DNA from 2 places in the Actinomadura sp. 1N219 genome. Region 2 is predicted to be linked to the other one. Evidence: predicted binding sites of a transcription regulator. Region 2 holds the regulator's gene; the other holds the start of a gene.
The links. The regulator LexA, encoded in region 2, represses DNA repair genes until DNA is damaged. The targets are predictions, from matches to a motif close to TCGAACANNTGTTCGA.

Region 1 (11,326 bases), on a different contig from region 2:
TCCCCGTGTGCTCCCCGTCGTTGCGGCCCGTCTCGGCGCCGCCCGTTCCGGCACCGCTCGTTCCGGCGCCGTCCGTCCCGGCGCCGTCCGTTTCAGCACCGTGCGTCCCGGCGCCCCCGCGCGGGACCGCGGCGCCGTGCAGCGCCGCGACGATGCCCTCGGCGCTGCGCAGGCCGATCCCCGGGACCTCGGCGACCTGCTCCGGCGTCGCGTCCTTCAACCGCTTCAGCGAGCCGAAGTGCTTCAGCAGCGCCGCGCGGCGCGCCGGGCCCAGACCCGGAACGTTATCGAGTTCGCTCACCGTCATGGACTTGGACCGCCGCTGCCGGTGGAACGTGATGGCGAACCGGTGCGCCTCGTCGCGGACCCGCTGGACGAGGAACATGCCCTCGCTGTTGCGCGGCAGGATCACCGGGTCGCCTTCGCCGGGCCGCCAGATCTCCTCCAGCCGCTTGGCGATCCCGCAGACCGCGATGTCGTCGACGCCCAGCTCGTCCAGCGCCCGCTGCGCGGCGGCGACCTGCGGCGGGCCGCCGTCGACGACGACGAGGTTGGGCGGGTAGGCGAACTTGCGCGGCCTGCCGGTCTCCGGGTCGATCGGCTGGTGCGCGCCCTCCTCGTCAGGATCGCCGAGGTGGTCGAGCTCGCCCATCTTCTCGCTCTCGGCGAGGTACCGCTTGAACCTGCGGGTGATGACCTCGTGGATGGAGCGGACGTCGTCCTGCCCCTCGACGGCCTTGATCGTGAAGCGGCGGTACTCGCTCTTGCGGGCCAGGCCGTCCTCGAACACGACCATCGACGCGACCACGTTGGTGCCCTGGAGGTTGGACACGTCGTAGCACTCGACGCGCAGGGGCGCGTCGTCCAGCTCCAGCGCGTCCTGGATCTCCTGGAGCGCGCGGCTGCGGGTGGTCAGGTCGGACGCGCGGCGCGTCTTGTGCTGCTTGAGCGCCTCGTGCGCGTTGCGCGCGACCGTCTCCAGCAGCGACTTCTTGTCGCCGCGCTGCGGGACGCGGAGCCGGACGGGCCCGCCGCGCTGCTCGGACAGCAGCTCGGTCATCGCCTCCTCCTCGGGCGGCAGGGCCGGGACGAGCACCTCCCGCGGCACCGATTCGCTCTCGCTGTAGATCTGGATGAGGAAGTGCTCGACCAGGTCGGCGGTGGTGACGTCCTCGACCTTGTCGACGACCCAGCCGCGCTGCCCGCGGATCCGCCCGCCGCGCACGTAGAACACCTGGACGGCCGCCTCCAGCTCGTCCTCCGCGAAGGCGATCATGTCGCAGTCGGTCCGGTCGGGCAGGACGACGGCCTGCTTCTCCAGCGCCCGCTCCAGCGCGCGGACGTCGTCGCGGAGCCGGGCCGCGCGCTCGTACTCCTGCGACGCGGCGGCCTCGCGCATGTCGCGTTCGAGGCGCTTGATGAACCGGGTGGTGTGGCCCGCCATGAAGTCGCAGAAGTCCTCGGCGAGGAGGCGGTGCTCGTCCGGCGTGACGCGGCCGACGCACGGCGCCGAGCATTTGCCGATGTAGCCGAGCAGGCAGGGCCGGTCGAGCTGGTGCTGCCGCTTGAACACGCCCGCGCTGCACGTCCGGACGGGGAACACGCGCAGCAGCTGGTCGACCGTCTCCCGGATCGCCCACGCGTGGGAGTACGGCCCGAAGTAGCGCACGCCCTTCCGCTTGGCACCGCGCATCACCATCACCCTCGGGAACTCCTCGTTCAGGGTGACGGCGAGGTAGGGATACGACTTGTCGTCGCGGTAACGGACGTTGAACCGCGGATCGAACTCCTTGATCCAGGAGTATTCGAGCTGGAGGGCCTCGACCTCGGTCGCGACGACCGTCCAGTCGACCTTGGCGGCGGTGCGGACCATGGTCTGGGTGCGGGGATGCAGCGCGGAGAAGTCGGTGAAGTAGGAGTTGAGGCGCTGGCGGAGGCTCTTGGCCTTGCCCACGTAGATGACCCGGCCGTGCTCGTCGCGGAACCGGTACACCCCGGGTGACTCGGGGATGGAGCCGGGTGCGGGTCGGTAGGTCGCCGGGTCTGCCACGTCCAAAAGCCTAGTGGGCGGCACCGACACGCCGTGCTCCCGCGCATGCCCTCCACGCGCCTCTCCGCGGGTGACGGAGATCTCGCCGTCAGGTTCACATGATCGCAAAACCCCGGGAAAGGGAGGGCCGGAAGAGGTTTCCGCGCGCAGCGGGAGGAGGTCGGTTCGAGCGTGTCCGCGTTCGGGGCCTGGATCGTGCTGGCGGCGGTGGTCACCGCGTCCGTGACCCTCGTGGAGGTGGGACGGCGGCTGCTGGCCGGACGGCTGTCGGCGCGCTGGCCTGGGGCCGGGCTCGCCGCCCGGCGGGTCGCCGCGCCGGCGTTCGCGTTCGCCGCGGTCGTGGGCTGCAGCACCGCGATGCCGTACCGGCTGCTCGCGGACCCGGCCGAGAGCGCGGTCCGGCAGGCGCTGCGGATCGCCGCGATCGGCGTGACGACGTGGCTGGTGCTGCGGATCGGCTACGCGCTGAGCGACCCGCCGCTCGAGCGGCTGATGCGGATCGAGGGCGACCGCAACCGGCGGGCCAGGAAGGCCCGCACGCAGATGCTGCTGCTGCGCCGCATCGCGGCCGTGCTGATCGTGGTGCTGGCGCTGGGCGCCGCGCTGTTCACCTTCCCGGCGGTGCGCACGGTCGGCGCCGGGTTGCTGGCGTCGGCGGGCGTCGCCGGGCTGGTCGTCGGGATCGCGGCGCGGCCGGTGCTGGGCAACCTGCTCGCCGGGCTGCAGCTGGCGTTCAGCGACGCGCTGCGGCTGGACGACGTCGTCGTCGTGCAGGGCGAGTGGGGACGGGTCGAGGAGCTGACCCTGTCCTACGTGGCGCTGCGGCTCTGGGACGACCGGCGGATGATCTTCCCGGTGTCGTACTTCACCGAGCAGCCGTTCGAGAACTGGACCCGGCACTCGTCCCGGCTGCTCGGGTCGGTGGACCTGCACGTCGACTGGACGGTCCCGATCGAGGAGCTGCGCGCCGAGCTGTACGCGGCGCTCCGCGACAACCCGCTGTGGGATCGCCGCGAGTGGATCCTGCAGGCGGTGGGCGTCCAGCCGAACGGGCTGGTCACGATCCGCGCGATGATGAGCGCGGCGGACTCGGCGAGCACCTGGGACCTGCGCTGCGACGTCCGCGAGCATCTCATCTCCCACATCCGCGACCGCTACCCCGAGGCGCTCCCCCGCTTCCGCGTCGAACCGCTGGAGACCGCCCTCGACGGCCGCGGCGACGGCGGCCGCGCCGCGCCCGACGGCGGCGGCGGCCGGGCCGGCCCCGGCGGGGACGGCCCGGTGCACGCGCGGACGGTCAGGCGAGCATGATCTGCCCGCCCTGGACGTTGATCTTCTTCTCCTCCAGGGGCTCCTCCGCGGGCGGGTTCGCCACCGAGCCGTCCGCGATCTTGAACTTGCTGCCGTGGCAGTGGCAGTTGATCGTGCCGCCGGACACCGAGCCGACGGCGCAGCCGCGGTGCGTGCAGGCGGCCGAGAACGCCTTGAACTCGCCCTGGGACGGCTGGCACACCACGACCTTGGCGTCCTTGAAGACCTTGCCGCCGCCGACCGGGATGTCGGCGGCCGCCGCGAGGGCCGTGCCCCCGCCACCGCCGCCGGTCTCCTGGCCGCCGCCGGAGCCGCCGCCCGTGCCGGTGTCCGCCGAGCCGCCCGCGTCGTCGTCGCCGGAGCCGCCGCAGGCCGCCGCCAGCCCGGCGACGCCCGCGAGGCCCGCTCCGACGAGCAGTCCTCTGCGGGTGCCGCCCCCGGCCGCCGCACCCCCCGGCGCGGCGGCCCCCGGCGCGGTGCCCCCCGGCGCCTGCTCCGTCTCGTCCAGTCGCGTCTCGGACCCCTCTGGCATACTCGCCCTCCGGTGACATCTCGATTCCCGTACGTCACCTGGGAGCACGGATCCGCGCCCGGGATGGTTCAATTCCGAACCAGTTCGGCGGGCGCCGGACGGCCGCCGAGCGGGCGCCGGACGGTCAGCTGACGACGATCCCGCCGCCCTTGACCTGCGCCGGATACTCCTTCAGCGGTTTCTCGGCCGGGCCGCGCTGCACCGACCCGTCCGCGATCTTGAATTCGCTGCCGTGGCAGTCGCACGTGATCACCCCGTTGGACACCCCGCCCACGGTGCAGCCCTGGTGCGTGCAGACCGCCGTGAACGCCTTGAAGACGCCCTGGCTCGGCTGCGTCACCACGATCTTCTCCGCCGCGTTGACCTTCCCGCCGCCGACCGGGACGTCGGCGGCCTTCGCGACCTCCTTGCCCTTGAGCTCCTGCGCGGACTTCTCCTCGTCGCCGCCGCACCCGACCAGGGCGGCGGCGCCGGCGACTCCGGCCCCGCACAGCACCGTGCGGCGGCCGATCCCCTCTGCGTCAGTCATGAGGTCCATGATCCTGGACGGCGGCCCCGGACCTGCGGCGACCCGCCCACGGGCGGCACTCCGCGGCGGGCGGCACCCGGCGGCGGGCGGCACCCGGCGGCGGGCGGCACCCGGCGGCGGATGTCCGGGCGGGCGTCCCGGAGGCCCCTCCCCTTGACCGGGAGGGGTCCCGGGAACAGCGGACCGGACCCGCGGCGTCCCTGCCCGCGGGGATGCCCCCGCACGCCGCCGGTCCGGCCGGTCCCGCGTTCGGAAGGAAGCTCGCGCCGCGGTTCCCCGCACTCGCGGCGCCGAGGTGGATGCCGTGGCCGCCCTCCGGTGCGCCTTCCCGCCCGTTCCGGACGGCCTTCCTCCTCCTGCGGGACGCGCTTTTCAGCGCCTCACCCCACAACACGGCCCCGCCCACCCGGAAGGTTCAGCGAACCCGGACGAAATTTCGGCCGTGTCCCGAACCGGTCAGGAAAGGATCTTGGCGAGGAACTGGCCGGTGTAGCTGGCCTCCTCGGCGGCGACGTCCTCGGGGGTTCCGGTCGCGACGACGGTGCCGCCGCGGGAGCCGCCCTCGGGGCCCATGTCGATGATCCAGTCGGCGGTCTTGACGACGTCCAGGTTGTGCTCGATGACGATCACCGTGTTGCCCTTGTCGACCAGGCCGTTCAGGACGCCGAGGAGCCTGCGGATGTCCTCGAAGTGCAGGCCCGTGGTCGGCTCGTCCAGGACGTAGATGGTGCGGCCCGTGGAGCGCTTCTGCAGCTCGGACGCCAGCTTGACGCGCTGCGCCTCGCCGCCCGACAGCGTCGGGGCGGGCTGCCCGAGCCGGACGTACCCGAGCCCCACGTCGTTCAGCGTCTTCAGATGCCGGTGGATCGCCGTGACGGGCTCGAAGAACGTCGTGGCCTGCTCGATCGGCATGTCGAGCACCTCGGAGATCGTCTTGCCCTTGTAGTGGACCTCCAGCGTCTCCCGGTTGTAGCGGGCGCCGTGACAGACCTCGCAGGGGACGTAGACGTCCGGCAGGAAGTTCATCTCGATCTTGATGGTGCCGTCGCCGGAGCAGTTCTCGCAGCGCCCGCCCTTGACGTTGAAGGAGAACCGGCCCGGCTGGTAGCCGCGCACCTTCGCCTCGGTGGTCTGCGCGAACAGCTTGCGGATGTGGTCGAACACGCCGGTGTAGGTCGCCGGGTTGGAGCGCGGGGTGCGCCCGATCGGCGACTGGTCGACGTGGACGACCTTGTCGAGCTGGTCGACGCCGTTGACGCGCTTGTGCTTGCCGGGGACGGTCCGCGCGCCGTTCAGCTTCTTGGCGAGCGCGTTGTAGAGGATGTCGTTGACCAGCGTCGACTTGCCGGAGCCCGACACGCCCGTCACGGCCGTGAGGACGCCGAGCGGGAACGACACGTCCACGTCGCGCAGGTTGTTCTGCTGGGCGCCCTTGACGGTGACCTCGCGGCCGCGCGTCCGCGGGCGGCGGATCTCCGGGACGGCGATCTCGCGGCGCCCGTCCAGGTACGCGCCGGTCAGCGAGCGCTCGGACTTCTTCAGGTCGTCGAGCGTGCCGGACACGACGATCTCGCCGCCGTGCTCCCCGGCGCGGGGGCCGATGTCGACGATCCAGTCGGCGGCCTCGATGGTGTCCTCGTCGTGCTCGACGACGATCAGCGTGTTGCCCATGTCGCGGAGCCGGAGCAGCGTCTCCAGCAGCCGGTGGTTGTCGCGCTGGTGCAGGCCGATGGACGGCTCGTCCAGCACGTACAGGACGCCGACCAGCCCGGAGCCGATCTGCGTGGCCAGCCGGATGCGCTGAGCCTCGCCGCCCGCCAGCGTCGCGGACGCCCGGTCGAGGGTGAGGTAGTCGAGGCCGACGTCCAGCAGGAACCCGAGCCGCGCGTTGATCTCCTTGAGGACGCGCTCGGCGATGTGCGTCTCGCGCTCGTTCAGCTCCATCGCCAGCAGGAACTTCGCGGCCTCGCCGATCGGCATCGCGGCGACCTCGGCGATCGACATCCCGCCCATGGTGACGGCGAGCACGACCGGCTTGAGCCGGGCGCCCTCGCACGTCGGGCACGGGATCTCCCGCATGTAGCCCTCGAACTTCTCGCGGCTGGCGTCGCTCTCGGACTCGGCATGGCGCCGCTGGATGTACGGGATCACGCCCTCGTAGGACGTGTAGTACGACCTCGTCCGGCCGTAGCGGTTCTTGTAGCGGACGTGGACCTGGGTCTCGTGCCCGCCCAGGATCGCCTTGCGCGCCTTGGCGGGCAGCCGCTCCCACGGCGTGTTGAGGTCGAAGCCCATCGCGTCGCCGAGCGCGGACAGCAGCCGCAGGAAGTAGTCGCTGACGTGCCCGTTCGACCACGGCTGGATCGCGCCCTCGCCGAGGCTGATCTCCACGTCCGGGACGACGAGCTCGGGGTCGACCTCCATGCGGGTGCCGAGCCCGGTGCAGTCGGGGCAGGCGCCGTAGGGCGAGTTGAACGAGAACGACCGGGGCTCCAGCTCCTCGAACGACAGGTCGTCGTAGGGGCAGTAGAGGTGCTCGGAGTACATCCGGGTGCGGTGCTCGTCGCCTTCGGGCAGGTCGACGAAGTCGAGGACGATCGTGCCGCCCGCGAGGCCCAGCGCGGTCTCGACCGAGTCGGCGAGCCGCTGCCGGGCCGAGTCCTTCACCGAGAGCCGGTCGACCACGACGGAGACGTCGTGCTTCTCCTGCTTCTTCAGCTTGGGCGGCTCGTCCAGGCGGATCATCTCGCCGTCGACCAGGGCCCGCGAGTAGCCCTTGGACTGCAGCTCGCGGAACAGCTCCAGGTACTCGCCCTTGCGCCCGCGGATCACGGGCGCGAGCACCTGGAAGCGGGTGCCGGATTCCAGCTCCAGCACCCGGTCGACGATCTGCTGCGGCGCCTGCCGGCTGATCGGACGGCCGCATTCCGGGCAGTGCGGGTGCCCGATCCGCGCGTAGAGGAGCCGCAGGTAGTCGTACACCTCGGTGATCGTGCCGACCGTCGACCGCGGGTTCTTGCTGGTCGACTTCTGGTCGATCGACACCGCCGGGGACAGGCCCTCGATGAAGTCGACGTCGGGCTTGTCCATCTGGCCGAGGAACTGGCGGGCGTAGGCCGACAGCGACTCCACGTACCGGCGCTGGCCCTCCGCGAAGATCGTGTCGAACGCCAGGCTGGACTTCCCGGAGCCCGACAGACCGGTGAACACGATCAGGGAGTCACGCGGGAGGTCGAGCGAGACGTCCTTCAGGTTGTGCTCGCGTGCTCCACGCACGATGAGTCGGTCATGCACGGCGTTCTTCCGGTTCCTGTTCTGGGCGCGGGTTCTGGGCGCGGCGATGGGGAGAGACACGTCGGTCTCAAGGCTAGCCAGGGGGTACGACAGAATCCCCGAGGCCATAACAGCGGCGGCCGCCGCCGCATTTCACGGTGCTCCCCGCCCGTCCGGGCGGCACCCTCGCACCGTACACGTGTTCGAACACCACCCGCCACCGGAACGCCCGGGTGCGCCTACTCGTCGTCGAGGGCGTAGGTGAGGTAGCGGTCGGCGGAGCGGCGGACGGCCTGCTTGCCGTCCGTGTACACGATCTTCTTCCACCAGGCGCCGTAGACGCGGTCGAAGTCGTGGGGCTCCAGGAGGCGCAGGGCACGGCGGACGGTGCGGGGACGCTCCGGGATGTAGTTCGGGTAGCTGTACATGAAGCTGACCCAGTCGCGGTCGTTGACGACCTGGAGGATGTCGCCGGAGAACACCGCGCGGGCCTCGCGCCAGTGCAGGACCTGGCCGCCGTCGAAGTGCACGCCCGCGTTGACGAGGGTGAGGCCGTCGGCGAGCTCGTGGGTGTCGCCCGTCCAGTAGACGACGGCGTCGTCGGGGCGGGCGACCCAGCGGCGGTCGGCCTCGTGGATGTAGACGGGCGCGTCGAACGCGTGCGCCCACTCGATCATGCTGCCGTAGAAGTGCGGGTGGCTGATCGCGATGGCGGAGATGCCGCCCAGCTCGGTGACCTGGCGGATCAGCTCGTCGTCGATGTAGGTGATCGCGTCCCAGAGGACGTTGCCGGACGGCGCGCGCAGCAGCAGGGCCCGCTGGCCGATGGCGGTGGACGGCTCGCAGCCGATGCCGACGACGCCGGGGCCCTCCTCGGCGACCCTTCCGCGGTGGTCGGCGCGCAGCTCCTCCAGGGTCGTCCAGCGCTGGCCGTCCCAGCCGACGTACTGGCGCTCGTCCTCGCAGATCGGGCAGTCGGGGCGCGGTCCGGCGTACTGGACGCCGCAGGTCAGGCAGATCGGAAGCTCCATGATCGCCATTGTGTGACACGGGGCGGAACCGTGCGACAGGATGGAGGCTCTTTTTGGGCTAGGGAGGGTCTCATGACTTGGCGCGAGGTCGTCGACGAGCTGGATCCGGGCATGGAACGGATCATCGGGACGCTGTCGGGGCTCAGTGACCAGGACCTGCGGGCCCCGTCGGCGCTGCCGGGGTGGAGCCGCGGCCATGTGGCCACCCACATCGCCCGCAACGCCGACTCGCTGTGGAACCTGCTCGAATGGGCGCGGACGGGCGTGGAGATCCCGCAGTACCCGAGCATGGACGTCCGCAACGCCGACCTGGAGGCGGGCGCCGGACGCGGGCGCGACGAGCTGATCGAGGACGTCCGCGCGACGGCCGCCCGGTTCGCCGAGCAGGCGCGGACGATGCCCGAGGACGCGTGGAACGTGCGGGTGAGCGCGATGCAGGGCTGGCCGCACCCGGCCTGGTTCACGCTGTACCGGCGCTGGCACGAGGTGGAGGCGCACCACGTCGACCTCGCCGCCGGGTACGGGCCCGCCGACTGGCCGGAGTCCTACGTCCGGTGGGCGCTCGGCAGGACGCTGACGGACATGGCCGCGCTGCCCGAGAAGCTGCGCGGCGAGCTCGCCGGGCACCGGATCACCGCGACCGACTCCGGCGAGTCCGCCGACCTGGGCTGGGCGCCGGGCGGGCCGGAGGCGTCCGGGTCGGGGCGGGCGCTGCTCGGCTGGCTGAGCGGCCGCTCGGACGGGGCCGGGGTGACGATCCGTCCGGACGGGCCGCTGCCGAAGCCGCCGCCGTGGCCCCACGAGACCACCGGGTTCTGACCCCGCCGGGTTCTGACCCCGCCGGGTTCTGGCCCTCGGTCCGTCAGTCCGTGTCGTGGCCGGCGAGCCGGTGGACGGCGTCGACGGAGCGGACGACGATCGAGTTGCGGGCCACGGTGAGCCCGCCGCGGACGGGCTCCGCCGCGAGGATCTGCGCGACCTTCCGGCGGCCCATCCCGGCCCAGCGGCCCAGGTCCTGCTGGGACACGGGGACCTTGACCTGGACGCCGCCCTCGTCCACGACGGCGTCCGGCTCGTCGGCCGGGCCGTCCGGGCGGTCCTCCTTGACCGGGGAGCCGAAGCGCGCCACCAGGCGCAGCAGCCGCGTCGCGAGGCGCCGCTCGGGGTCGTCGGGGAAGTGGGCGACGCGCATGTCGTTGGAGTCGCGCAGCCGCTCGGACAGGACGGCGGCGACCGCCCACACCGAGCCGGGATGCGCGTCGAGGACGGTCCGGAACCGCGCGGCGGGCAGCACGAGCGCCTCCACGCGGGTCATCGCCTCGACGTTGGCGTGCCGGACGCCGCCGTCCACGGCCTCCATCTCCCCGACCAGGTCGCCGGGGCCGAGGACGTCCAGGATGGCCATGTCGCCGTCGCGGTCCACCCACACCTTGACGGCCCCGGCGCGCAGCACGAAGACCTGGGACGCGCGGGTGTGCTCGCGCATGAGGAACGCGCCCGGCCTGATCACCACCGGGGCGCCGGCCCGCAGCAGCGCCTCCCGGGCGCGCGCGGGCAGCACGTCCCAGAACCGGGTGGTCTCCATCTCGCCTCCTCCGCCGAACCCGGGTCGGGACGAGGTCCCGCGCGGTCCGTCACGGTCCAGTGAACGCGGCGCTGCGTCGATGGACTAGGTCTTATGTCACATGTCGAGTGATCGATCCGATTCGAGCCAGCTGTCGAGGGCGCGGACGCGGCGGACGCAGTCGGCCGCCGCGGCCTGGTCGCCGAGGGCGAGATGGGAGTCGCGGAGCAGTTCCAGGGCCCGCCGCAGGCCACGCTGGTCGTCCATGTCGCGGCGGATGACGATCTCGGCGTTGACGTGCTCGGTGGCGCGGGCGTGCTTGCCGAGCAGCTGCGACGCGCGGGCCATGGTGTGCAGCGCGTACGCCTGCTCGCGGGTGTCGCCGAGCTCGGCGGCCAGGTCGAGGGCGCGCCGCCCGGTCTCCAGCGCCTCGTCGGCGTGGCCGAGGTCGAGGTGGATGACGGCGAGGTGGACGAGCGCGGTGCCCTCGGAGTGCCGGTCGCCGACCTCGCGGAGGTACTGCAGCGCCTCCAGCTCCCGTTCGAGGGCCTCCTCGGGGCGGCCGGCGCGGCGGAGCACGGCGGCGAGGGTGTCCATGCCGACGCCGAGGCCGTACCAGTCGCCGCCGTCCTCGCGGATCTTCAGCGCCTGCCGCGCGGCGCGCTCGGCGTCCGCGGGCAGGCCGAGGTGGGAGTAGGTGCGGGCCAGGCTGCCGAGCGTCCCGGCCAGACCGCCCTGCGCGCCGAGCTGGTGCCACAGGTCCAGGGCCTCCAGGCCCAGGACGAACGCCTCCTGGTGGCGGCTGAGGCGGCGCATGACGACCGACAGGTGCTCCAGGTCGTGGGCCTCGCCGTGCTGGTCGCCGATCTCGCGGCGGATCTCCACGGCGCGCAGCAGGTGCTCGCGCGCCTCCCGGTACCGGCCGAGTCGCCAGTGGACGATCCCGATCTGCGCGAGCGCCTCCGCCTCGCCGTGCCGGTCGCTGGTGTCGCGGTGCAGGCGCAGCGCCTGCCCGCAGTAGGTGAACGCCTCCGCG
Region 2 (11,326 bases):
AAGGTGATCGACACGTCCATCGCCGTGATGATCAGCTCGGTGAGCTTGACGAACCGCCGGACGTCGAACGTCCCGTCGTCCGTGAGGAACTTCAGCAGGTTGATGCTCGCGAGGTTGCAGGACGAGTTGTCCAGGCTCATGTACTCGGAGCACGGGTTGCTCGCGGTGATGCGGCCGGTCTCGGGGTTGGTGTGCCAGTCGTTGATCGTGTCGTCGTACTGGATGCCGGGGTCGGCGCACTCCCAGGCGGCCTTCGCCATCAGCCGGAACAGGTCCTTGGCCTTGACGGTGTCGACGACCTCGCCGGTCATCCGGGCGCGCAGGCCGAACTCGCCGTCCGACTCGACGGCGTGCATGAACTCGTCCGACACGCGGACGGAGTTGTTGGCGTTCTGGTACTGGACGCTGCCGATGTCCTTGCCGCCGAGGTCCATGTCGAACCCGGCGTCCCGCAGCGCGCGGATCTTGTTCTCCTCGCGCGCCTTGGTCTCGATGAACTCCCCGATGTCGGGGTGGTCGACGTCCAGCACGACCATCTTCGCGGCCCGCCGCGTCGCGCCGCCCGACTTGATCGTCCCGGCGGACGCGTCGGCGCCGCGCATGAACGACACGGGTCCGCTGGCCGTGCCGCCGGACGACAGCAGCTCCCTGCTGGACCGGATGCGCGACAGGTTCAGGCCGGCGCCGGACCCGCCCTTGAAGATGACGCCCTCTTCCTTGTACCAGTCGAGAATCGACTCCATCGTGTCGTCCACCGACAGGATGAAACACGCCGAAACCTGCTGCGGCGACTTGGTGCCGACGTTGAACCAGACCGGCGAGTTGAAGCTGAAGAGCTGGTGGACGAGCGCGTACTTCAGCTCGTGGTCGAAGATCTCGGCGTCCTGCTCGGTGGCGAAATAGCCCTCCTTGAGGGCCGTGTCCGTGTACATGCGGACGACGCGGTCGACCAGCTGCTTCAGGCTCCATTCGCGCTGCGGCGTGCCGACCGCGCCGCGGAAGTACTTGGACGTGACGATGTTGACCGCGTTCAGCGACCAGAAGTCGGGGAACTCGACACCGCGCTGCTCGAAGTTGACCGAGCCGTCGCGCCAGTTGGTCATGACGACGTCACGACGTTCCCAGCGCAGCTCATCGTACGGATGCACGCCGGGCGTGGTGAAAATGCGCTCGACCTTCAGCCCCTTGCGGCCCCCCTTGCCGCGCCGTGCCGCCGAGCCGCTCACCGTCTCCGTCATGACCTTCCCCCTCTCGGGCCCACCCGCCGGGCCCTGTTCAGGAACAACCCCGCCACCGCACGGGGCATGCCCCGCGCGGAAACGCTCTTACATGTGCTGATGTGTTTCCGGAACCCGCCCTACCGAGGCGGGCCGGACTCCCCCGAGAAACCGGCCTTCCGCAGTGTTTCGATCTCCTTGGCGAAGTCGTCCAGCGACTCGAAGCTCCGGTAGACCGAGGCGAATCGCAGATAGGCGACCTCATCAAGCTCGCCGAGCGGCCCCAAGATCGCGAGGCCTATCTCGTGCGAGGGGATTTCCGCGGAGCCGGAGGATCTGATCTCCTCTTCGACCCGCTGACCCAGCTTCGCGAGCGCATCCTCGTCGACCGGACGGCCCTGGCAGGCCCTGCGCACACCGGCGATGATCTTTTCCCTGGAGAACGGCTCGGTGACGCCGCTGCGCTTGGCCACCATCACGAGCACATTCTCCTGCGTCGTGAATCGCCTGCCGCATTCCGCGCACGACCGGCGGCGCCGAATTGCGCCCCCGTCGTCGGTCGCACGGCTGTCGATCACTTTGGTGTCAGGGTTGCGACAGAACGGGCAGTGCACGTTACATCCCTCCCCTGACGATAACGCTTCACACCGCTGAACAGTTCCATATATGGGTGAAGTACATCGGTGTGACTACTAGATGTTGTGGTCCAACGGTACGACTCGCCGCAGGCGTACGCAACCTGATCTCACGCCTCGTGGATCACATCCGCCGCGTACGTCCAGGTCAGCTCCGTCCTCCAAGATTTCCTCCCGGGCGTGTCGTCACCCGGAGTCGCCGTCGCTCACAGAACGCAAGCTCACCCCCCAAATCACCCGCTCCCGACACCGCCACACCCCACATCCCCACCGCCGCCGACGTACGAGCCCGTCCGCCCGATGAGGACCCACAGGCGCCGCACCGCTCGCGCTTCCTTGGCCCCCGCCACCAAACCGCGATGCGGCCACGCACCCCCTCACATCACCCTCAGCCCATAGGCGCTGCCACCGATTCGCACACGGCCCGCCACCCGAACCGCGATCACTCGCCGCCGACGCCGTGGCCGACCTGGCGAAGGCAGGAGACCCGCCGCCGCACACCGCCGCCACACCCCGCCCATCCCACGACGGCCAACGCCGAGTCGGGCATGTTGGTCGAGGCGACCCGTCCGACACTCCGCGACCCGTCCGACACCCCGCGTCCCCGTCCGGCGTCAGGACGGCCTCCGCGGGTGAGGCGAGCCGCTCGATGTCGTCGGCACTCGAAACCGGCCGCGCCATGGCGACCAAGCTCTCGCGCGCCCACGCGCGCCCGGACAGAGGGTGCGTTCGACGGTCCAGGGCGGTCACCTGCCGAGTCGGGGAACAGGCGTGCCCGTCACGATCGGCGTCTCCGGCACATGTCTCGGGCGGGCGGTGGTTCAGCGGGCGGGGAGGCGGAGCTCCTGGCCTGGCTGGACGGTGGGATCGCCGCCTAGGCCGTTGAGATCAATGATGCGTTGGACGACGACGCGTGGGTCACTTCCCGGGTCGGTGTCCGCTGCGATGTTCCAGAGAGTGTCGCCACGTTCGACGACGACGGTTCTGGCGGGCTTGGACGGGTCGTCATGGGCCTCGCGGCCGCCAGCCATGGCACCGGGCCCCACCGTCAGCCACAGGCTTATGAGCGTGACGGTCGCGGCGAACAGGACCAGGACCACGCGCCCGCGGCGGGTCAGGCGGATCGGGACCCGGTCACTCTGGGGTGAACCCGACATCTCTCCCCTCCTCGACGTCGAATACATTTTCGATCGAACGCCTGTACGATGTTCTACCAGGAGGCGCCGACAAAAAGCGAGCACCACTTCGAACAATTGTTTGATCATTGGGCTCCGACGCGATAGGTTCCATGACAAGGAGTGACCGATCGAGGCGCCGGGAGGCGACGAGCGATGAGCAAGGTCCGGGAGCTGCCAGACGGCCCCATGGACGAGACGGGGCTGACGCAACGGCAGCGCATGGTGCTGGAGGTGATCCGCGACTCGGTCCAGCGCCGTGGGTACCCGCCCTCGATGCGCGAGATCGGCGAAGCCGTCGGGCTGACCAGCACCTCCAGCGTGTCGCACCAGCTCCGGGCGCTGCAGCGCAAGGGTTTCCTGCGCCGCGACCCCAATCGTCCCCGCGCGGTCGAGGTGCGAGTGCCGGGCGCCACGCCGGTGCGGACTGACGAGGAGGCCTACGAGGCCGCCGGAGGGCAGCCCGCGTCGTCGCAGCCCGCGCCCGCGTACGTGCCGCTGGTCGGACGGATCGCCGCAGGTGGGCCGATCCTCGCCGAGGAGGCCGTCGAGGACGTGTTCACGCTGCCGAAGCAGCTCGTCGGCGAGGGCACCCACTTCCTGCTGAAGGTCACCGGCGACTCGATGATCGACGCCGCGATCGCGGACGGTGACTGGGTCGTCGTCCGGCAGCAGCCGGTGGCCGAGCAGGGCGACATCGTGGCCGCCATGATCGACGGCGAGGCGACGGTGAAGACGTTCAAGCGCCGGGAGGACGGCCATATCTGGCTGCAGCCGCAGAACCCCGCGTACGAGCCGATCCCCGGCGACGAGGCGACGGTGCTAGGACGCGTCGTAGCGGTCCTCCGCAAGATGTGACACCCGCGCGGCCCCGCAACCCCGGGGCCGCGCGCCCGCCCCGCACGAGACACGCGCTCCGCCACATCATGGCCCGGACGACGGCCGCTTCCGCACGTCCCCGTCCCCGTCCCCGTCCCCGCCTCTGGCGGGCCGTCAGACCGGACACCAGCGGGTCGCCGCGAACGACCCCGGCGCACTCACCGCTGAACGGCACCCCGGTCGGCAGACCGCAGGGATCAACGCCCCGGACGACGAGCGTCTCCGCTAATCAGGCGGCCCTCAGCTAATCAGGCGCCCCCCAGCGGCGCCGCCAAACCGGACATCCGTCAGACCGTCGCAGAAGCCTGCCGTGCCACTACTGAAACGCCGCCCTGCGCTCTGCACGGGTCGAGAGGGTTCGCGGCCGCCAGCCCCGGAGCGGCAGGCCTGACAAACGACCGGCCTGACAAACGACGGGCCTGACGGACGCCAGACCCGGGACGACGGGCCTGACAAACGACCGGCCTGACAGACGACGGGCTTGACGGACGACGGGCCCGGACGACGGGCCCGGACGGCAGGCCTGACGGACGACGTGCCCGGGCGACGGGCCGGGGCGGCGGGCCTGACAGGCAACGGGCCTGATAGACGACCGCCTGACGGACGACCGGACCGGGGCGGCGGGACTGACGGACGGCGGGACTGACGGGCGAGGGTGTCAGCGCTTGGGGACGATGTTGACGATCTTGGGGGCGCGGACGATGATCTTGGCGATGTCGGCGCCGGACAGGGCATCCTGGATCTTCGGGGACGCCAGCGCCAGGCGCTCCAGGTCGGCCTCGGCGATTCCCGGCGCCACCTCCAGCCGGTCGCGGACCTTGCCGGCGACCTGGACGACGCACGTCACCGACTCCTCCACCAGCAGGGCCGGATCGGCGGACGGCCAGCCGGCGCTGATGACCGGCGCGGTCCGTCCCAGCAGCTCCCACGCCTCGTCGGCGGTGTAGGGCGCGAACAGCGACAGCACGACCGTCATGGCCTCGGCGGCCTCGCGGACGGCGGGGTCGGCGGCGCCGGGGCCGGAGTCGATGGCCTTGCGGGTCGCGGTGACCAGCTCCATGACCCGCGCGATGGCCACGTTGAACCGCTGCGTCTCGATCAGGGCGGTGGCCTCGTGGACCGTCCGGGCGGTGGCGCGGCGCAGGGCCGGGTCGCCGGACGCCGGGTCCGCGCCCGGGGCGGACGCGACCTCGGCGGCGATGCGGTGCACGCGGGCCAGGAACTTCGACATGCCGCGCGGTGACACGTCCGCCCAGTCGATGTCGTCCTCCGGCGGCCCGGAGAACAGGACCGCCAGCCGGACGACGTCCACCCCGAACTCGGCGATCTGCTCGCCCAGGTCGACGCCGTTGCCCAGCGTCTTCGACATCGCCTTGCCCTGGTTGATCACCTGGCCCTGGTTCAGCAGCCGCCGGAACGGCTCGGTGAACTCGACCATGCCCATGTCGTGCAGCACCTTGGTGAAGAACCGGCTGTACAGCAGGTGCAGGATGGCGTGCTCGACGCCGCCCGTGTACTGGTCGACCGGCATCCAGCGGCGGACCTGGTCGATGTCGAACGGGCCGCCCTCGTAGCCGGGCGAGCAGTAGCGGTAGTAGTACCAGGACGAGTCGACGAACGTGTCCATCGTGTCGGTGTCGCGCTTGGCCGGGCCGCCGCACTTGGGGCATTCGACGTTCACCCAGTCGGACGCGGCGGCCAGCGGCGACGTGCCCCTGGGGGCCAGGTCGGCGCCGCGCAGGCCCTCGGGCAGCGTCACCGGCAGCTGGTCGTCCGGGACGGGGACCTCGCCGCACGACTCGCAGTGGACGATCGGGATCGGGCAGCCCCAGAACCGCTGCCGGGACACCAGCCAGTCGCGCAGCCGGAAGTTCACCGCCGCGCGGCCGGTGCCGCGCTCCGCCAGGATCTCGATGATGCGGGCGATGGCGTCGGCCTTCGTCAGCCCGTCGATCGGCCCGGAGTTGACGATCTCGCCGTCGCCGGGCGTGGCGGCGCCGGTCTCGGCCGGGTCGGGCAGGCCGGTCTGGACGACGACGCGCACGGGCAGGCCGAACTTCAGCGCGAAGTCCAGGTCGCGCTGGTCGTGCGCCGGGACGGCCATGATCGCGCCGTGGCCGTATTCGGCCAGGACGTAGTCGGACGCCCAGATCGGCAGGCGCTCGCCGTTGACCGGGTTGACCGCGTAGCGGCCCAGGAACACGCCGGTCTTCTCCCGTTCGGCGGACAGCCGCTCGATCTCGCTCTCCCGGGAGACCTCGTCGCGGTACGCCTCGAACGCGGCCCGCTGGTCGGGCGCGCAGATCTCGTCGGCCAGCGCGGCGTCGGCGGCGACGACCATGAACGTCGCGCCGAACAGGGTGTCGGGCCGGGTGGTGTAGACGGCGACGGGCTCGTCCCGTCCCTCGATGGCGAAGTCGACGTCGGCGCCGGTGGAGCGGCCGATCCAGTTGCGCTGCATCAGCAGGACGCGCTCGGGCCACTTGCCCTCCAGCTGCTCCATGTCGTCCAGCAGCCGGTCCGCGTACTCGGTGATCTTGAAGTACCACTGGGTCAGGACGCGCTTCTCGACCAGCGTCCCGCAGCGCTCGCAGTGCCCGCCGACGACCTGCTCGTTGGCCAGGACGGTCTGGTCCTTCGGGCACCAGTTGACGTGGCCGCCCTTGCGGTAGGCCAGGCCGCGGTCGTAGAAGCGCAGGAACAGCCACTGCGTCCACTTGTAGTACTCGGGGTCGGACGTGTGCAGCCGCCGCGTCCAGTCGAACGACGGCGCGTAGCGGTGGAACGAGGACGCCTGCGTGTCGATGTTGGCGTACGTCCACTCGGCGGGGTGCGAGTCGCGCTTGATGGCGGCGTTCTCCGCGGGCAGGCCGAAGGAGTCCCAGCCGATGGGGTGCAGGACGTTGAAGCCGCGCTGGAACCAGTACCGCGCGGGGACGTCCCCGATGGCGAACGCCTCCGCGTGGCCCATGTGCAGGTCGCCGCTGGGGTAGGGGAACATGTCCAGCGCGTAGCGCCGCTCCCGGCCCTCGTCCTTCTCATCGGCCGCGAACGGTTCGAGCTCTGCCCAGCGGGCCTGCCACTTGTCCTGAACCGCCCGGGGGTCGTAGTGCTCGTCGCTGCTCACGCTTCCAGACTCCGGTTTCTTGCTCGTTCGCTGGCTGCAAATGGTCGTGGCCGTCCGCTGACATGAAACGACCCCTCGCGCAGGAGGGGCCACCACGTTGACGTCAGTCCGTCAACGTGGTCGTTCGAGGAGCAGCCGTGCCGACATACATCAAAGGGTAGCGCAACCGCAAGCCCTCCCGCGGGCCTTAAAGCACACGCGGAGCGGCTCACGCGGAGCGGCTCACGCGGAGCGGCTCACGCGGAGCGGCTCACGCGGAGCGGCTCACGCGGAGCGGCTTGCGCGCAGCGGCTGCGCGCACGGGCCGAGGCTGAGGAAATGACCGCGGCGGCCGCGGTCGCTCAGTGGCCGGACTCCTGGCGGGCCAGCGAGATGACGCCGGTCACCTGGACGCGGGTGAGCTGGAGGTCGGCGCCGACGGCGGACAGGGTCTCCTCCTCGGAGACGCTGAGCGGGCCGTCCACGAGGGCGATCTCTGCCGCGGCGCGCAGGATGCTCTCGCGCGCCTCGGGCGCGAGGGCCGAGGCGGCGTGGCCCATCTCGACGCGGACCTCCTCGAACGGGCGGCCGAGGTCGGCGCTCAGGGCGGTGTCCTCGTAGGCGGGCTCGCCGGCCTGCCGGACGACGGCGACGGCGCGCGAGCGGGCGGCCGCGTTGGTGTAGTCGCCGGAGCGCAGGACCTGGGCGATGGCCATGCGCAGGAGCATCGCCGGCATCTGCGCGAGCTGCGCGGTGGTCGGCACGTCGAGGACGCCGGGGTTCCAGCGCCCGTGGCACGTGTCGCATTCGATGAACTCGCCGCCCGTCTTCGTCAGCGGGATGACGGGGATGAAGAACAGGGTGAAGAAGTTGCGGCCCTGCCGGCGCCGGTAGTCGCGGTCGCCGCCGCAGTCGGGGCAGTGGAAGATTCCCCTGGTCAGGGTGAAGAAGACCACCCGCCAGCCGAAGATGATCACGATCGCGCGCCTTTCTCGGTGAAGCCGCACATCGTAACGGTGCCGGGGCGGGGAATGTGGTGGGGACTCCGCAGCGGATCCCGAGGACGCGATCCGGGCCTGGAATCGGGGGTTGACGCGGCGGGCGTCCATCCCTCATCCTCAATCTAATAGGAAGGTTTCCTATAAGAATCCCTTCCGACTCCCACCGTAGCACCCGTCCACCCGTCCGCCCGACCCCGCCCGCCCCGCGGCTGCCGACTCCGTCCGACCAAGGTCGCCTCCACCCCCGCCAGGAGACCGAGTATGCCCGCCAAGCTCCGTCCACCCCGGAAACGGACGCTCGCCCTCGCGGCCGTCGCGTCCGCCGGAATCACCGTGGTGACCGCCGCTCCCGCGCTCTCCCACGGCTACACCACCTCCCCCGTCAGCCGCGCGCTGTTCTGCCAGCAGGGCAAGGCGAAGAACTGCGGCCAGATCCAGTGGGAACCGATGAGCGTCGAGGGCCCCAAAGGGTTCCCCGCGCGCGGCCCCCGCGACGGCACGATCTGCGCGGGAGGTGTCGGCCGCTTCAGCGAGCTGGACGAACCGCGCGGCGGCCAGTGGCCCGCGACCAAGCTGACGAGCGGCCAGTCGTTCACCTTCACCTGGCGCCACAGCGTCCCCCACGCCACCGCCTCGTGGCACTACTACATCACCAAGGACGGCTGGGACCCCGCGCAGCCGCTCACCCGCGCCGCCCTGGACCCCGAGCCGCTGGTGAACGTCAGCGGCGGCGGACGGCAACCGCCGAGCACCGTCTCCCACGAGGCCGTGCTGCCCGCCAAGCAGGGCAGGCACCTGATACTCGCCGTCTGGGACATCTCCGACACCGGCAACGCCTTCTACCAGTGCTCGGACGTCGATTTCGGCTAACAGACCATCCCCCGCGGGCCGCGTCGCTCTCCGTCGCCCGCACCTGAGGGACCGGGCGGGACCGCGCTCCCGCCCGGTCCCTCCTTCTTTCCGGGCCTTTGTTCCTCCCGGGTCATGCGCCTTCCCGGCACTCCGCCTTCCCAAGGCTCCCCTTCCCCGACCCACCCTTTCCCCAGGTCTCCTCTTTCCCGGGCGTTTCCCGTTTCCCGTTTCCCGCATTTCCCCAGCCCAGGGGATGGCGCGGGCGGATGTCGATGCAGCAGGATGTGCGGAACGGTTTCGTACACTCGCCGGTAACTAACCGGCCGGTCACCATTCCGCGCGAGGAGTGCCATGCTCAACCTGTCCGTGCTGCTGGAGGACGCCGCCAGGGAGACGCCCGACCGCGACGCGGTCGTGTTCGGCGACATCCGGCTCTCCTACTCGTTCATCGACTCGGTCGCGAACCAGGTCGCGAACCTGCTGCGGTCGCGCGGCGTCCGGCCGGGCGACAAGGTGGCGCTGTCCTGCCCGAACCTCCCGTACTTCCCGATGGTGTACTTCGGGGCGCTCAAGGCCGGCGCGGTGGTCGTCCCGCTGAACGTCCTGCTCAAGCCGCGGGAGATCGCCTACCACCTGGCCGACTCCGACGCGAAGGCGCTGTTCTGCTTCGAGGGGACGCCGGAACTGCCGCTCGGCCAGATGGGACACGCCGGGTTCGAGCAGGCCGAGAACTGCGAGCACCTCTTCCTGCTGCCGGCCGACCCGGCGGCGGCCGAATCCCCCATCGAGGGGGCGGACCTGTTCTGGGCGGCGCTCGGCGGGCAGCCGAACACGTTCGAGACCGAGCAGACGGAGCCGAGCGACACCGCCGTCATCATCTACACCAGCGGGACCACCGGCCAGCCGAAGGGCGCCGAGCTCACGCACAACAACCTGCTGATGAACGCGATGGTGGACGACACCCTGTTCTACCGGACGCTGCACGACACGTCGCTGGTGACGCTGCCGCTGTTCCACATCTTCGGGCAGACGTGCGTGATGAACGTCGGGATCTACCGTCGCGCGACGCTCGTCATGCAGGCGAGGTTCGACGCCGAGCAGGCCGTCGCGCTGATGGTCAAGGAGAAGGTGAACATCTTCGCGGGCGTCCCGACGATGTACTGGGGGCTGCTGACCCACGACACGTCCGACGAGGACATCGCGACGATCCGGGAGAACCTGCGGGTCGCGGTGTCGGGCGGCTCGGCGCTGCCCATGGAGGTCCTCAAGGGGATCAAGAAGAAGTTCGACGTGGACATCCTGGAGGGGTACGGCCTGTCGGAGACGTCGCCGGTGGCGTCGTTCAACCGTCCGGACCGTCCGACCAAGCCCGGTTCGATCGGCCTGCCCGTGTGGGGCGTCGAGATGACGCTGATCGACGACGAGTGGAAGCGGGTCGAGGGCGAGGGCCCCGGGGAGATCGCCATCCGCGGGCACAACATCATGAAGGGCTACTACGGCCGTCCGGACGCGACCGCCGCCGCGATCAAGGACGGCTGGTTCCGCACCGGGGACGTCGCCCGCCGCGACGACGAGGGCTACTACTACATCATCGACCGCTCCAAGGACATGATCATCCGGGGCGGCTACAACGTGTACCCGCGGGAGCTCGAAGAGGTCCTGATGACGCACCCGGACGTGTCGCTGGCCGCGGTCGTGGGCGTCGAGCACCCGTCGCACGGCGAGGAGATCAAGGCGTACGTGATCCGGACACCGGACGCCGCCGTCACCGAGGACGAGCTGGTCGAATGGGGCAAGGAGCAGTTCGCCGCCTACAAGTACCCGCGGATGGTCGAGTTCCGCGACGAACTCCCGATGACCGCCACCGGCAAAATCCTCAAACGCGAACTACGCTGACCCGCCTTTTGGCCAGGCGGCCCCACCGCCCGGCCCGGCCAGGTGGTCACCGGCTGTCAGAACGTGTAGGGCAGTCGTTTGATGCCGTTGATGAAGCTCGACTCCAGGCGTTCGGGCTCGCCGGACGCGCGGATGCCGGGCGTCCGGTGCAGCAGCTCGCGGAACAGCACCGTGATCTCACGCCTGGCCAGGTGCGCGCCCAGGCAGAAGTGCGGCCCGGGCCCGCCGAACCCGACATGCGGGTTCGGGTCGCGCAGGATGTCGAACTTCTCGGGCTCGGTGAACACGGACTCGTCGCGGTTGGCCGACCAGTAGTACAGGAGCAGCTTGTCGCCCTCCTTGATCTCGTGCTCGTTGAGCGTGGTGTCGCGGGTGGCGGTGCGGCGCATCCAGATGACGGGCGACACGTACCGGACGATCTCTTCGACGGCGCCGGGGATGCGGGCGTCGAAGTCCTCGGTGAGCAGGGCTCGCTGGCCGGGGTCGTGGGTGAACAGGTCGAGGCCGTGCGCGATGGCGTTGCGGGTGGTCTCGTTGCCGGCGACGACCAGCAGGATGAAGAACG

Region 1: a site for LexA is predicted at 7,887-7,902, ahead of uvrA (excinuclease ABC subunit UvrA). Genes of this name have one in related genera too.

Annotation. Positions count from the first base shown of each region.
Region 1 covers NZ_JBIRAY010000003.1:122,254-133,579, forward strand. Annotated here, with positions in the region: gene uvrC (excinuclease ABC subunit UvrC) at 1-2,050, opposite strand, end outside; gene ACH35V_RS12715 (mechanosensitive ion channel family protein) at 2,222-3,361, shown strand; gene ACH35V_RS12720 (Rieske (2Fe-2S) protein) at 3,348-3,893, opposite strand; gene ACH35V_RS12725 (Rieske (2Fe-2S) protein) at 4,018-4,422, opposite strand; gene uvrA (excinuclease ABC subunit UvrA) at 4,879-7,716, opposite strand; gene ACH35V_RS12735 (MBL fold metallo-hydrolase) at 7,935-8,726, opposite strand; gene ACH35V_RS12740 (maleylpyruvate isomerase family mycothiol-dependent enzyme) at 8,799-9,545, shown strand; gene ACH35V_RS12745 (Crp/Fnr family transcriptional regulator) at 9,589-10,311, opposite strand; gene ACH35V_RS12750 (tetratricopeptide repeat protein) at 10,408-11,326, opposite strand, start outside.
Region 2 covers NZ_JBIRAY010000008.1:25,775-37,100, reverse strand. Annotated here, with positions in the region: gene ACH35V_RS23790 (vitamin B12-dependent ribonucleotide reductase) at 1-1,238, opposite strand, end outside; gene nrdR (transcriptional regulator NrdR) at 1,358-1,831, opposite strand; gene ACH35V_RS23780 (LysM peptidoglycan-binding domain-containing protein) at 2,674-3,009, opposite strand; gene lexA (transcriptional repressor LexA) at 3,184-3,885, shown strand; gene leuS (leucine--tRNA ligase) at 4,565-7,033, opposite strand; gene ACH35V_RS23765 (hypothetical protein) at 7,375-7,989, opposite strand; gene ACH35V_RS23760 (lytic polysaccharide monooxygenase) at 8,275-8,883, shown strand; gene ACH35V_RS23755 (long-chain fatty acid--CoA ligase) at 9,217-10,761, shown strand; gene ACH35V_RS23750 (cytochrome P450) at 10,818-11,326, opposite strand, start outside.